One region of the Cedecea neteri genome, then DNA from elsewhere that is predicted to be linked to it. Evidence: predicted binding sites of a transcription regulator. Region 1 holds the regulator's gene; the other holds the start of a gene.
What was found. Region 1 encodes PhoB, which activates phosphate uptake and scavenging genes when phosphate is short. Its sites were predicted from a motif close to CTGTCATAAAACTGNCNNAT; they were not measured.
Positions count from the first base shown of each region.

Region 1 (7,201 bases):
CACCAGCGCGAAGTAGACCACGCTGTAGATAAACAGCGGCATATCACCCATGCCGGTCAGCGGGGCAATCCCCACTTCAAAGGAAACGGTGGTGGTACGCGGCGTGGCAAACAGCGGCCCTACAGCCAGGTAGCAGACCGTCGCCAGCAAAATACCGGCGCGGCGGCCAATCGGCGAGCTGAGGCTATCAATACCACCGCCCACGCGGGCAATCGCCACGATAGTCAGAACGGGTAAACCTACCGCCGTCACCAGGAAGCCAAGCGCCGCCGTCCAGACGTGCTCGCCAGCCTGTAAGCCAACCATAGGAGGGAAAATAATGTTGCCCGCGCCCACAAACAGCGCAAAGGTCATAAAGCCCAGCGCGATGATGTCACGAGATTTCAAATGATAGGTCATAAAATAAAGCAGCCTGTGGATGTGTGGTGTTGAAAATGCTCAAATTTTTAAACCGACGTTCAGTCCAAATAACGTTCGGTAAAAACGCGGTTATTACCGGTAACGACAGCGGAATATGCTTCTCCGGATCGGTGGCGAAGAATAGTTAGTCGAATTACCACGCAATTTCAGTCGGTCTGGTAATAACAGGGGGGCAATTAAAACGCTTATAGCGTTTGAAGACAAGAAGGGATCGGGAAACCAGAAATATATCCTTTAAAAATACGCATAAGCAGTGAATAAAGTTGATTATACGCTTTTGTTATGGCTTATCATTCGGACAAAAAAGCATCAATTCGATATTCATCACTTAACGAGTGGTGAAAATACAAACAAAAAGGCCAGAAAACTGGCCTGTGGAAAGCGAACTTGACGGTTGCGGTGAATTAATGTGCCGCCACCGCTGACTCAGGGGCAATTAAGCGCTCGGGCAGAATGAACGAAAACGTCGATCCCTGCCCCGGTACGCTTTCGATATCCAGCCGTGCATCATGATGGCTAAGGGCGTGCTTCACGATAGCCAGCCCAAGGCCGCTGCCCCCTGTCTGCCGGGATCGCGCTTTGTCTACGCGGTAGAAACGCTCCGTCAGGCGCGGAATGTGCTCGGCGGAGATCCCCGGCCCGGTATCCTTCACGCTGAACGCTACGCCGTGAGGCAGTCTGTGCCAGGTGACGGTGATGTGCGTCCCGGCTGGCGTGTGATTCACCGCGTTATATACCAGGTTTGAGATCGCGCTGCGCAGCTGTTCTTCGTTGCCGTAAACCTGCAGCCCTGGCTCAACGTTAAAAGTGAGCGTTTGCTTCTGCTGGCTCAACGTCTGCGCCTCCCGCTCAACCACGCGCAGCATCAGCGGCACGTCGATTTTTTCATTCATCGACAGCGTGGGCGCAGCTTCAATGCGCGACAGCGTTAACAATTGCCTCACCAGCCCTTCCATGCGAGAGGTTTGCTCGCGCATGGTATGCAGCGCTTTGTCCCGCAGCGGCCCTTCCAGAGCCTGATCCTGCATCATCTCCAGATAACCCTGTAACACGGTCAGCGGCGTGCGCAGCTCATGGCTAACGTTGGCAAAGAAGTTACGGCGAGCACCTTCAAGCTGATGCATCTGCGTGACGTCTCGCGCCACCATCAGCCACTGCCCGTCGGCGTAGGGCATCACGCGGAACTCAAGATGACGGCCATTGTTTAGCACCAGCGTCAGCGGGCGACCAAACTGCTGCTTCGCCACGTATTGCGAAAATTCGGGGTAACGCAGCAAGTTGAGGATATTTTGGCCGTTATCGTCCGGCCAGCGCAGGCCAAGCAGCTGCTGTGCCAGGCCGTTACACCAAAAAATGGTGCCTTCTTCGGTGGTCAACACCACCGCATCGGGTAGAGATTCAGCTCCGCTTCGGAAGCGTTTGATCAGGTTGCCTAACTCTTTGCGGCGCTTTTTATTACGTAACTGCATCTGGTGCAGCCCGTACAGCAGAGGTTCCCAGCTTCCCCGCCCGGGCGGCGGGGTCATGCTGCGGTCAACCCACAGCCACCAGGAAAGACGAAGTAAATTCCAGAAATGCCAGCTTAGCAGGGCGGTCACCGCCGCCAGTAAAAACCACGGCAGGTGGCCAAAAATCAATCCGAGAATTGCCGCTGGCATACAACAGAGCACCAGCTCCAGTACCAGCCTTTTCCATGACAGCCGTTCCAGCACGCGTCACGCTCCTGTCAGCATATTAAAAACGGGTTGAAAAACGATAACCCGTGCCGCGAACTGTTTGCACCATTTTGTCATGACCACTTGTTTCCAACGCTTTACGCAGGCGACGAATATGCACGTCTACGGTACGGTCTTCAACGTAAACGTTAGTTCCCCACACGTTATTAAGCAGCTGTTCACGGCTGTAAACGCGCTCCGGGTGGGTCATAAAGAAGTGTAACAGCTTAAATTCAGTTGGCCCCATGTCGAGCGGATCTTCGCCGGTCATCACGCGGTGTGAGGACGGGTCAAGGCTCAGCCCCTGCATCTCAATCACCTCTTCCACCGCCATCGGGGAAATACGACGCATCACGGCTTTAATACGCGCCACCAGCTCTTTAGGAGAGAATGGCTTAGTGATGTAATCATCGGCACCGACTTCAAGGCCACGCACGCGATCTTCTTCTTCGCCACGCGCGGTCAGCATCATCACCGGAATTTCCCGGGTCAGCGCTTCACGCTTCAGGTGCTTGATAAACTGGATCCCGGAACCGCCTGGCAGCATCCAGTCCAGCAGGATCAGGTCGGGGAAAGGTTCAATCAGCAGGTTAACCGCGCTGTCATAATCTTCCGCCTCTACCGACTGGAAGCCATTTTGCTCGAGCACAAAGCTCACCATTTCACGAATCGGAGCTTCATCTTCTACGACTAAAATGCGTCTCGCCATGATTTACCCTGTTGAAAAGAGACCATCTCTTATTAATTGTGCGCCAGTATGCGTCAGATTTATGACAGATTTATGAAAAAGATGACGGCCAGATATTTCACCTTTTTGAATTATGACAGCCACGGATTTTTACTGACGGTTACGCTGCCAGCTCAATAGCTTATAATCGGTAATTCGCCTCTTTGCCATGGGACAGGTTATGCGCATTCTCCACACATCAGACTGGCACCTCGGCCAAAACTTCTATACCAAAAGCCGGGCTTCTGAACATCAGGCCTTTCTCGACTGGTTGTTAAACGCCGCGGTCGAACATCAGGTGGATGCGATCCTCGTGGCGGGAGATATCTTTGATACCGGCTCGCCGCCGAGCTACGCCCGTGAAATGTATAACCGTTTTGTCGTGCAGCTGCAGCGCACCGGCTGCCAGCTCGTGGTGCTGGCGGGGAATCACGATTCCGTAGCCACCCTGAATGAATCCCGTGAGCTGCTGGCCTGCCTGAATACCCGAGTGATTGCCAGCGCCCGCCATAACAAAGACGAGCAGGCGCTGCTGCTCAATCAAAAAGACGGCACGCCGGGGGCGATTCTCTGCCCGATACCTTTCCTGCGTCCTCGCGATATTCAAAGCAGCCAGGCCGGGCTGTCCGGTCATGAAAAACAGCGCTCTTTAATGGAGGCCATCAGCGAACATTATCAGCAATGCTTTGATGCCGCCGCTGCCCTTAGAGACGACAGGCCGCTGCCGATTATCGCCACCGGGCACCTGACCACTGTGGGCGTGACGAAATCCGATGCGGTGCGCGATATCTATATTGGCACGCTGGATGCCTTCCCGGCGCAGCACTTCCCGCCCGCCGACTACATTGCGCTTGGGCACATTCATCGCGCGCAAAAAATTGGCGGCACGGAACATATTCGCTACAGCGGCTCACCGATTCCGCTGAGCTTCGACGAAACCGGCAAAGCGAAAACCGTTTTTCTGGTGACATTCAACGACGGGGCGCTGGCCAGCGTCGAGCCTCTGGAAGTCCCCATCAGCCAGCCGCTGGCCATAGTGAAAGGGTCTCTGCGTGAAATCGAACAGCAGCTTGAGCAGTGGCGAAATGCGCCGACTGAACCCAAAGTTTGGCTGGATATTGAGATCGCCACCGACGAATATCTGCACGACATGCAGCGCCAGGTGCAGGCGCTCACCGACGATTTGCCGGTCGAAGTCGTTCTGCTGCGCCGCAGCCGGGAACAGCGCGAACGGGTGATTGCCAGCCAGCATAAAGAAACGCTGAGCGAGTTAAGCGTTGAAGAGGTCTTTGAGCGGCGGCTAAGCCAGGAAGAAACCAGCGAGGAACGCGCCGCCAGGCTAAGAACGCTGTTTGCCCAAACCCTTTCAGATTTGCACCAGCAGGAGGAACAGGCATGAAGATCCTCAGCCTGCGGTTAAAAAACATCAACTCCCTGAAAGGCGAGTGGAAAATTGATTTCACCCAGGAGCCTTTCGCCAGTAACGGACTGTTTGCCATCACCGGCCCCACGGGCGCGGGCAAAACCACCCTGCTGGATGCTATTTGCCTGGCGCTGTACCACAAGACACCGCGCCTCAACACCGTGTCGCAGTCGCAAAATGACCTGATGACCCGTGACACGGCGGAATGCCTGGCTGAAGTCGAGTTTGAGGTAAAAGGCACGGGTTACCGCGCGTTCTGGAGCCAGAACCGCGCCCGCAACGCGGCCAACGGCAATCTTCAGGCACCTCGCGTGGAGCTGGCTCAAATCGACGATGGCAAAATTCTCGCTGATAAAATCAAAGACAAGCTGGAGATTATCGCCTCGCTCACCGGGCTGGACTACGACCGCTTCACCCGCTCGATGATGCTCTCCCAGGGGCAGTTCGCCGCCTTTTTAAACGCCGATGCCAACGACCGCGCCTCGCTGCTTGAAGAGCTGACCGGCACGGAAATTTACGGCACCGTTTCCGCCGCGGTGTTTGAAAATCATAAGCAAATCAAAAGCCGCCTTGAAAACCTGCTGGCTCAGGCCTCCGGCGTCGCGCTATTAACCGCAGAGCAGCAACAGCAGCTTGCCGAGAGTTTGCAGGCGCTTACTCTGGAAGAGAAAAAGCTGTCCGCAGAGCACCAACAGCAGCAGCTACACCAGCAATGGCTGGCCCAGCAAACCCGGCTTTCCGCCGACAAAGCCCAAAAGCAACAGGCGCTCGAGGGTGCCAGTCAGGCGCTCAAAGACGCAGAGCCCATGCTGGCGAAACTCACCCGAGCCCTACCCGCCGAAAAACTTCGCCCTCACTGGCAGCGGCTGCAGGAAAAACAGCAGTCGCTGAAGCAAAACAGCGAGGCGGCGGAGAAAGTGATTACCCGCTTACAGCAGCTTTCCGTCCGCCGGCAGAAAACCCGAATGCTGGCCGCCGAGCAGGCTCAGCGGCTGAAGAGTGAAGCTCAGCAGGTGGAAGACTGGCTCGCGGCGAATGACCGCTATCGACTTTGGTCTGCCGAACTGACGGGCTGGCGCATGGCATTCATGCAGCAGCAGCGCGACGAAAAACAGCTGACTGAACTAAAGCAGGCCCTCGAGGCCAGTCGGCTAAAGCTACAGGCGCTGCCGGAGCCAAAGCTTGGCCTTTCTCCTGATGAAGTGAGCACTCATTTACAGCGAATGCTGGCAACCCGGCCTGCTCGCCAGCTGTTGGCTACTCTGCAGCCGCAGTTTGCCACGCTGGAGAAACGCAAAACCGAGCAACAGCGCGAGCTTATCGAGCTGGAGAAACAGATTGCCGAGCGTGAGGTTGAGCTGGGGCAAAAGCGCCAGCAGTACAAAGACAAACGCCAGCACGAAGCGGATCTGGAAAAAGTCGTTGAGCAGGAAAAACGCATCCAAAGCCTTGAGGCCGAGCGCGCTCGCCTGCAGCCTGATTCGCCGTGTCCGCTTTGCGGCTCAACCCAACACCCGGCTGTAGAGGCGTATAAAGCTCTCGAGCCTGGGGAGAACCAACAACGCCTGGCCGCCCTTAAGCAAGAAGTGGCTAAACTTGCAGAGCTTGGCTTTGCCCTTAAAGGTCAGCTTGATACCCAGCGCCAGCAGCGCGAAAAACTGGCCCAGGCCGGCAGCACCATTGAGGCAGAAGAAAAGTCGCTCTCGGCCCGCTGGCAGCAACAGTGCGCGGAACTCGCTATCGCGCTAACGCCTCAGGACGATCTCAGCGCCTGGCTTGACGAGCAGGAACAGCGCGAGCAACAACTGCGCCAGCTCGGCGAGCGGCAAGCGTTGGAGGCACAATATCAGCGCGACAGTCAGCAACATGAAAAGCTGAATGCGGACTTTTTGGCGCAGCGCGCTTCGCTACAGGCGGGGCTGGAACAAGTCGGTCTCCAACGTCCGGAGCCGGGCGAAGAGCAAACCTGGCTTGAGACTCGCCACAAGGAGTCTCAGCAATGGCAGCAGCAGCAGGACAAACTGCCGCAGCTTCGCCAGCAGCTCTCCGCTCTCGACATGTTGCTCTCAACCCTTGTGGACGATGGCTCCAGCCCACTGCCGCTGGATGAACACGAGCACCAGGCTGCGCTGCAAAACTGGCAGGCGCTGCATAACGATTGCAACCTGCTTGAAGGGCAGCGCCAGTCACTGCAACAGCAGCTGAAGCAAAGCGAAGAAGAAAGTACGGCGGCGCAGACGCAGTTCAGTCATGCGCTTTCGGCCAGCCAGTTTAGCGATGAGGACGATTTCCGCAGCGCCCTGCTGGAAGAGACCGAGCGTCTTGAGCTGGAACAGCGTAAACAGCTTCTGGAGCGGCAGCATCAGCAGCAGGTCACTCTGCTGGAACAGGCTGAAAGTGCGCTGACACAACACTTATCGGCACGGCCAGAAAATCTGCATGAAGAAACAGCCCCTGGTGCACTGGACGCACAGATCTCAGCGCTTGCCCTCCAGCTGCGTGAGAATGCTTCACAACAGGGTCAAATTACCCAGCAGCTGCGGCACGACCAGGAAAACCGGGTTCGCCAGCAGACGCTAATGCTGGAGATAAAAGCCTGTGAAGCGCAGGTGGAAGACTGGGGCTACCTCAACGCGCTTATCGGCTCCAAAGAAGGGGATAAATTCCGCAAATTTGCGCAAGGTCTGACGCTGGATAACCTCGTCTGGCTGGCAAACAATCAGCTCAATCGCCTGCACGGGCGCTACCTGCTGCAACGTAAAGACAGCGAAGCACTTGAATTACAGGTTGTCGATACCTGGCAGGCCGATGCGGTACGTGACACCCGCACGCTTTCCGGCGGCGAAAGCTTCCTGGTGAGCCTGGCACTGGCACTGGCGTTATCCGACCTGGTCAGCCATAAAACCCGGATTGATT
Region 1 covers NZ_CP009459.1:2,119,850-2,127,050, reverse strand. Annotated here, with positions in the region: gene brnQ (branched-chain amino acid transporter carrier protein BrnQ) at 1-399, opposite strand, end outside; gene phoR (phosphate regulon sensor histidine kinase PhoR) at 825-2,132, opposite strand; gene phoB (phosphate response regulator transcription factor PhoB) at 2,155-2,844, opposite strand; gene sbcD (exonuclease subunit SbcD) at 3,044-4,261, shown strand; gene sbcC (exonuclease subunit SbcC) at 4,258-7,201, shown strand, end outside.

Region 2 (7,201 bases), 1.7 Mb from region 1:
TGGTCACGTTTTCCCACTGCGTGCGCAGCCGGGCGGCGTGTTAACTCGCGGTGGCCACACCGAAGCCACTATCGACCTGGTTTCTCTGGCAGGTTTCAAACCTGCGGGTGTGTTGTGTGAACTGACCAACGACGACGGCACCATGGCGCGCGCGCCGGAGTGCATCGAGTTTGCCCGCAAACACAATATGGCGGTTGTGACCATCGAAGATCTGGTGGAATATCGCCAGGCGCAAGCGCGTAAAGCTAGCTAAAAAAGTAAAGCCCGGTCAGCGCGATCGGGCTTTTGTTTTTCATTCCCTTCTCGCTGTTTTCGTCTTTTCAGACCTGTTCAAAATTTCTGATGATCATCATCATGCTTATCTGAGTTCTTCCCACAAAAATTGGGCGTAATCTGTGTGTATTGAATCTTAGCCATTTAAGGACACCATCATGACAAGCCCACGTATGCCCGCGCTGTTCCTTGGCCACGGTAGCCCGATGAACGTGCTGGAAGATAACCGCTATACCCGCGCCTGGGCTCAGCTTGGCGAAACGCTGCCGCGGCCAAAAGCGATTGTGGTGGTGTCGGCCCACTGGTTCACCCGTGGAACGGGCGTGACCGCGATGGAAACGCCGAAGACGATCCACGACTTTGGTGGTTTTCCGCAGGCGCTGTATGACACGCATTACCCGGCACCCGGCTCGCCTGAGCTGGCGCAGCAACTGGTTGATCTGCTGGCACCGACGCCGGTGGCGTTAGATAAAGAAGCATGGGGCTTTGACCACGGTTCGTGGGGAGTGCTGATCAAGATGTACCCGAACGCGGATATCCCGATGGTGCAGCTGAGTATCGACAGCACGAAGCCGGCAGCCTGGCATCTGGAGATTGGCCGTAAACTGGCCACGCTCCGCGACCAGGGGATTATGCTGGTGGCGAGTGGTAACGTGGTGCATAACTTGCGCACGGCACGCTGGCACGGCGAAAATACGCCTTACCCCTGGGCCGAGTCGTTTAACGATTATGTTAAAGCGAACCTGACCTGGCAGGGGCCTGCGGAGCAGCATCCGCTGGTGAACTATCTCAGCCATGAAGGCGGTTCCCTGTCTAACCCGACGGCGGAACACTTCCTGCCGCTGCTTTATGTCCTGGGCGCATGGGATGGCAAAGAGTCGATCACGATTCCGGTCGACGGAATAGAAATGGGTTCGCTGAGTATGCTGTCGGTTGTGGTGGGATAAACAGAAAAGCGCCCAATGGGCGCTTTTTTAATGCTCTATTCCACAAAGATATGCGGATAGAAACGGGAAAGATCCTGCGTAATAAGTTCGCGATCCTCACGAATCCCGATCCCGGCAGGCTGATCGTTAATAAGCCAGCTGCCAATCAGCGTATAGCTGTCGCCGAATTTAGGTAGCTGATAGAACTGCTGGACGATCATGCCTTCTTCACCGTATGGCCCGTCAACGCGCGCGATCTCCTGGCCATTCTCGATGATCTTCACGTTGGCGCCTTCGCGGGAGAAGATCGGCTTCACGACGTATTTTTCCATCGGCGGGAAGTTATCTTCGGCGAAATAAGCCGGCAGCAGGTTAGGGTGGCCCGGGAACATCTCCCACAGCATCGGCAGCAGAGCTTTGTTGGAGATAATGCTTTTCCAGGCCGGCTCCAGCCAGCGGACGCCCGCATCTTCCAGCTTGGTGGAGAACATCTCACGCAGCATGAATTCCCACGGGTAGAGCTTGAACAGGTTGCTGATAACCTGATCCTGCAGATCGGTAAACTGGCCTTTCTCTCCAAGACCAATTTCCTCAATAAAGAGGAACTCGCTCGCGACGTCTGACTCAGCGGCGCAGTCCTGCAGATATTGCACGGTGCCGCGATCTTCTACCGTATCCTGGCAGCAGGCAAAGTGCAGCAGATTGAAGCCATGCTGCTGCTTCAGCTCGGCGAAACGCTCGATCAGCTTTTCCTGCAGGCTGTTGAACTGGTCTGCGTCTGCGGGCAGCTTGCCCGCAGCCACCTGATCTTCAAGCCAGATCCACTGGAAGAAGGCCGCTTCGTACAGCGACGTTGGCGTATCGGCATTATTTTCCAGCAGCTTGGGTTCACCCACTCCGTCCCACGCCAGATCCAGACGGGAATAAAGGGAAGGCTGCTGGCTGCGCCAGGACTGGCGAACAAATTCCCAGGTGTGTTTCGGAATGCGGAAACGGGCCATCAGCTCGTCGCTGGCCACCACCTTTTCCACAACCTGCAGACACATTTGATGCAGCCCGGCGGTCACCTCTTCCAGGCGTTCAACCTGAGCCAGCGTGAGCTTGTAATAGGCGTCTTCACACCAGTACGGCTCCCCGTACATGGTGTGAAAATTGAAGCCGTATTCCGTGGCTTTTTCGCGCCAGTCCGGGCGCTCAACAATAGAAACTCTTTCCATGATTTATCAGCCGCCCATTGAACGGCTGCTGCCGGAGGTGGCGCTGCTGCGCTGCATGGTGGATTGCTTGGCCACTGACTCACCAAAGCCGCCGCGAGTCACCGTTGAAGTGGTCGCAGGTTTTGGTGCCATCGCGCTTTTCGGGACGGTTGTCGTCCTGCCTGGGGTGGCCGCGCCGTAGCTCTTACCGCTGGCATCGGCGTACTTGCCGTAAGCCGGGCTGGCCGGGTTTTTTGAGGTAAACAGCGGCTGCTGCGCAAAGCCCGCACCGCCGCCCATCAGGCGACCCATCATGTAGCCCGCCATCAGCGGCATCCAGAAGCTGCCGCTTTGCTGCGGTTGAGCCTGAGCCTGGCTTTCACCGGCAAGACTTGCCTGAGCTGGCGCTGGCTGGCACTGGCCTTCGCCAAACTCGGCCACGCAGGCTTCTCGGGAAGCGTACTTCGGTGCGGTGCGCTCGGCTTCTTTCAGCGCGTTATTATAGGCGGTGGTACATTCCGCGCTTTTGCTCGGGTTCGCCTGTGAGCAGTCGTCCGCGTTTTGATACATTGAGACGGTTTCGTCGCTTTGTTCACAGCCGGCCAGCATAAAGACGGCGGTGACAGCCAACGCCACCGGCGTTAAATGGCGTGCGTTCCAGCTTTTGCGGAACGATGAATGATTTATATTTTTTGTCCGTTTCATTTAATCAGTCCTGAGCCCAGTAGGTTTGGTGCTAAGGATAGGGGATGAGCGGTTGAAATTGAAGCGATGTAGGCCTGTTGGCAGGAGATCTTTACGTTGCCTTACGTTCAAACGCGAGGCAGAAAAAAAGGGGCGTAAAAATACGCCCCTTTCGTTGGCATTCCAGCGATTAATTAGCGAATGGGTTCGCTTTTTTCCCGCTGGTGGCCGCTGCCGGAGTGGCATGAGTCGCTTTAGTGGATGCGGCTGCTGGCGTAGTGTTGTAGCCGTCAGCGCGGGCATCCTGTTCTGGGGTTTCCGGGGCAACGCTGTCCGCGGAGGTTGAAACCGGTTTGCCCAGGGTATTGTTCAGCGCAATCAGATCCTGCTCGTTCAACGTACCCAGCGCTGATTTAATATTCAGCTGGTTAATCAGGTAGTTATAACGTGCGCTGGAGAGTTGCTGCTTGGCGTTATACAGCGTGGTGGTCGCATCCAGCACGTCAACGATAGTACGGGTACCCACTGAGTAACCGGCTTCCATCGCATCCAGGGAGCTTTGTGCAGACACAACGGCCTGTTTATAAGCGTTGATGGTGCTGATAGAGGCATTCACGTTGTTGAAGGAGGAACGCACGGTCTGTACGACGCTGCGGTGTGCGCTTTCCAACTGCTCGCTGGCACCCACAAAGTTGTACTGAGCTTGTTTAACCTGAGAGTTAACCTGGCCACCCTGGTACAGCGGCAGCGAGAAGCTCAGGCCAACCTGGTTCTGCCCTTTGTAGCTGTTGTCATACGCCGAGTTATTCGCGGTTTTTGAACCGTTATAGCTGGTGTTAGACACGCCGCTGGACGCGTTCAGGCTCAGGGTTGGCAGATGGCCATCTTCAGCCAGGCGAATTTGTTCGCGGGCCAGATCCTGGCTCAGGCGAGCCTGAAGCAGGCTCAGGTTGCGTTTTTCAGCGTCTTTCAGCAGGTTGTTGACCGCATCTGGTTTGGTGGTTTTGAAACCGTCTACGTTCAGAGAAGCGAGGCTCAGATAGTCGTTGCCGGTGACCTGACGCAGTGATTCCACCGCGTTGTCCAGATTATTACGGGCGGTAACTTCGTTCGCCAGCACGGTGTCGTACTGTGCGCGGGCGTTTTGTACGTCAGTGATGGCAACCAGACCGACGTTAAAGCGCTGAGTGGTTTGATCCAACTGGCGATAGATGGCCTGTTTCTGCGCTTCAGTATAAGAAAGCGCGTCAATGGCGCTCAGCACGTTAAAATAGGCTGTGGCCGTGTTCAGGATCAAAGACTGCTGATCGGTCTGGAAGCTGACGTCCTGAATCCCCGCGGTTTTTTCCTGCAGGCTCAGGGCGCGCCATTTTGACATATCAAAAATGGTTTGCGTCAGCTGTAACGTTGCGCTGGTCGTGTTGGAGTTAACGCCGTTTGCGTCACGAAAACCGTTACCGTAGGTGTAATCTGCACCCAGGCCCAGCTGTGGTAATAATGGGCTGCGTGTTTCATTAATTTTTTCGAATGCGGCGTCACGGTCAGCAGCGGATTTACGCAGGTCCGGGTTGCTGGTGCGGGCCTGTTGATAAACCTGCAGCAGGTTTTCTGCCTGGCTCATGGCGCTGAAACCCGTTAGGCTCAGACCGATAAGAATGGGGAGCAGTTTCTTCATTTGCATTCCTTGTTGTGAAGCAGAATTATTTTGTTTAACGCCGACAGGAGTCAAATATGATCGCCGATTCTACAGATTCCGTCAGCCGGGCAGGTTGGCGTAAAGTGCCATCTACCTTAATTTTCACCAATCTACCACATCAAAATTGAAAGGGCAGTTACGCAGGGTTGAAATCGCCCGGCCAGCGCCCATTTGCCATCAGGACATCATTTATGAATAAGTCAGAAAAGCTTTCGGCTACTTTCGCCAAAAAGGATGTAGAAATTATTGCACGGGAAACGCTTTATCGTGGCTTTTTTTCACTCGATCTTTATCGTTTTCGCCATCGTTTGTTTAATGGCGAAATGAGTGACGAAGTCAGACGTGAAATTTTTGAACGCGGTCACGCCGCGGTGCTGCTACCCTATGACCCTGTGCGCGATGAAGTCGTGCTGATAGAGCAGATTCGTATTGCCGCCTGGGACACAAGCGAAACCCCATGGCTGTTAGAAATGATCGCCGGGATGATTGAAGAGGGCGAAAGCGTAGAAGATGTTGCGCGCCGTGAAGCCGTAGAAGAAGCAGGCCTTGTTGTGGGCCGGACCAAACCGGTTCTGAGCTATTTAGCCAGCCCCGGCGGCACCAGCGAAAGGTTGTCTATTTTAGTCGGCGAAGTGGATGCCACTCAGGCCAACGGTATTCATGGCCTGGTGGAAGAAAACGAAGATATTCGTGTTCATGTGGTCAGCCGGGAGCAGGCTTACCAGTGTGTCGAAGAGGGGAGCATCGACAACGCGGCGACGGTCATCGCTTTGCAATGGCTGCAGCTGCATTATGAGCAACTAAGAAAAGAGTGGAATCACTGATTATGAAGCGCTATACCCCTGACTTCCCCGAAATGATGCGTTTGTGCGAAACCAACTTCGCGCAGCTGCGCCGTCTGTTGCCAAAAAATGATGCAGCGGGCGAAACGGTAACCTATCAGGTTAATAGCGCCAGATATAGATTAACTATTTCAGAATCAACGCGTTATACCACCATGGTGGAAATAGAACAAACGCACCCCTCGGTGAGTTACTGGAGCCTGCCGTCAATGTCGGTCAGGCTGTATCACGATGCGATGGTCGCGGAAGTGTGTTCAAGCCAGCAGATCTTTCGCTTCAAAGCGCGATATGATTATCCGAATAAAAAGTTGCATCAACGCGACGAAAAGCATCAAATTAACCAGTTTCTTGCTGATTGGCTGCGCTACTGTTTAGCGCATGGAGCAATGGCCGTGCCTGTATATACCTAGCTTTTTAGGGTCGAGGACGGTTAACGGCACAACGCCCTGAATAATGGATGGTATTGATACCCTGAATGAATCGAGCTGCCGCCTGGATATCAGCAGCTTAAGTGTGGTGGGTAGTAAGTGTGCGTGAAACCTAAGGACACCATTTGGAAAGCCTGTTAACCCTTCCTGCGGCCGATGGAGGCCGAATCAGGATATTGCAAATAACCGATACCCATTTGTTCGCCGGAAAGAACGAAACGCTGCTCGGTATAAATACCTGGAAGAGCTATCAGGCGGTACTGACCGCCATTCTTGCCGAACAGCGTGCCTGCGACTTACTGGTGGCAACCGGGGATTTGGCCCAGGATCATAGCGTGGAGGCTTATCAGCACTTTGCTGAAGGGATCTCCCGCATTTCTGCGCCTTGCGTTTGGCTACCGGGTAATCACGATTTTCAGCCAGCAATGTTTAACGCTCTGCAGGAAGCGGGTATTTCCCCGGCCAAGCGCGTTTATATCGGCGATCGCTGGCAAATTTTGCTGCTGGACAGCCAGGTCTTTGGCGTCCCCCACGGTGAACTGAGCGACTATCAGCTGGAATGGCTTGAGCGTCAGCTGGCTGCGGCTCCGGAGCGCCACACGTTACTTTTACTGCATCATCACCCTCTTCCTGCCGGCTGCAGCTGGCTGGATCAGCACAGCCTGCGCAATGCTGCCGCACTGGATGCCGTGCTTAAGCCGTGGCCGCAGGTGAAAACGCTGCTTTGTGGGCACATTCATCAGGAACTGGATCTCGACTGGAACGGCCGTAGAATGCTGGCCACGCCTTCGACATGCGTCCAGTTCAAACCACACTGCGCAAATTTCACGCTCGACACCATTGAGCCGGGTTGGCGCTGGCTCGATCTTTACCCTGACGGCAGCCTGACGACGGAAGTTTGCCGTTTGCAAAGCGGTAAATTCAGTCCTGACACGGCTTCTGAGGGTTATTAATGCCTGCGTTACTGTATTTGCACGGGTTTAATAGCTCTCCGGCCTCCGCAAAAGCAACCCGTTTTAAGGCATGGCTGGCCCAGCATCATCCTGAAATTGAGATGATTGTGCCTCAGTTACCGCCTTACCCGGCAGAGGCCTCCGAACTGCTGGAGTCGCTGGTGCTTGAGCGGGGAGGAGAGCCTCTGGGCATCGTGGGGTCT
Region 2 covers NZ_CP009459.1:455,386-462,586, reverse strand. Annotated here, with positions in the region: gene ribB (3,4-dihydroxy-2-butanone-4-phosphate synthase) at 1-253, shown strand, start outside; gene ygiD (4,5-DOPA dioxygenase extradiol) at 432-1,220, shown strand; gene LH86_RS02175 (glutathionylspermidine synthase family protein) at 1,256-2,416, opposite strand; gene LH86_RS02170 (DUF1190 family protein) at 2,423-3,100, opposite strand; gene tolC (outer membrane channel protein TolC) at 3,270-4,754, opposite strand; gene nudF (ADP-ribose diphosphatase) at 4,967-5,599, shown strand; gene LH86_RS02155 (DUF1249 family protein) at 5,602-6,027, shown strand; gene cpdA (3',5'-cyclic-AMP phosphodiesterase) at 6,171-6,998, shown strand; gene yqiA (esterase YqiA) at 6,998-7,201, shown strand, end outside.
Region 2: nudF (ADP-ribose diphosphatase) is a predicted target of PhoB. The motif match lies at 4,875-4,894, and genes of this name have one in related genera.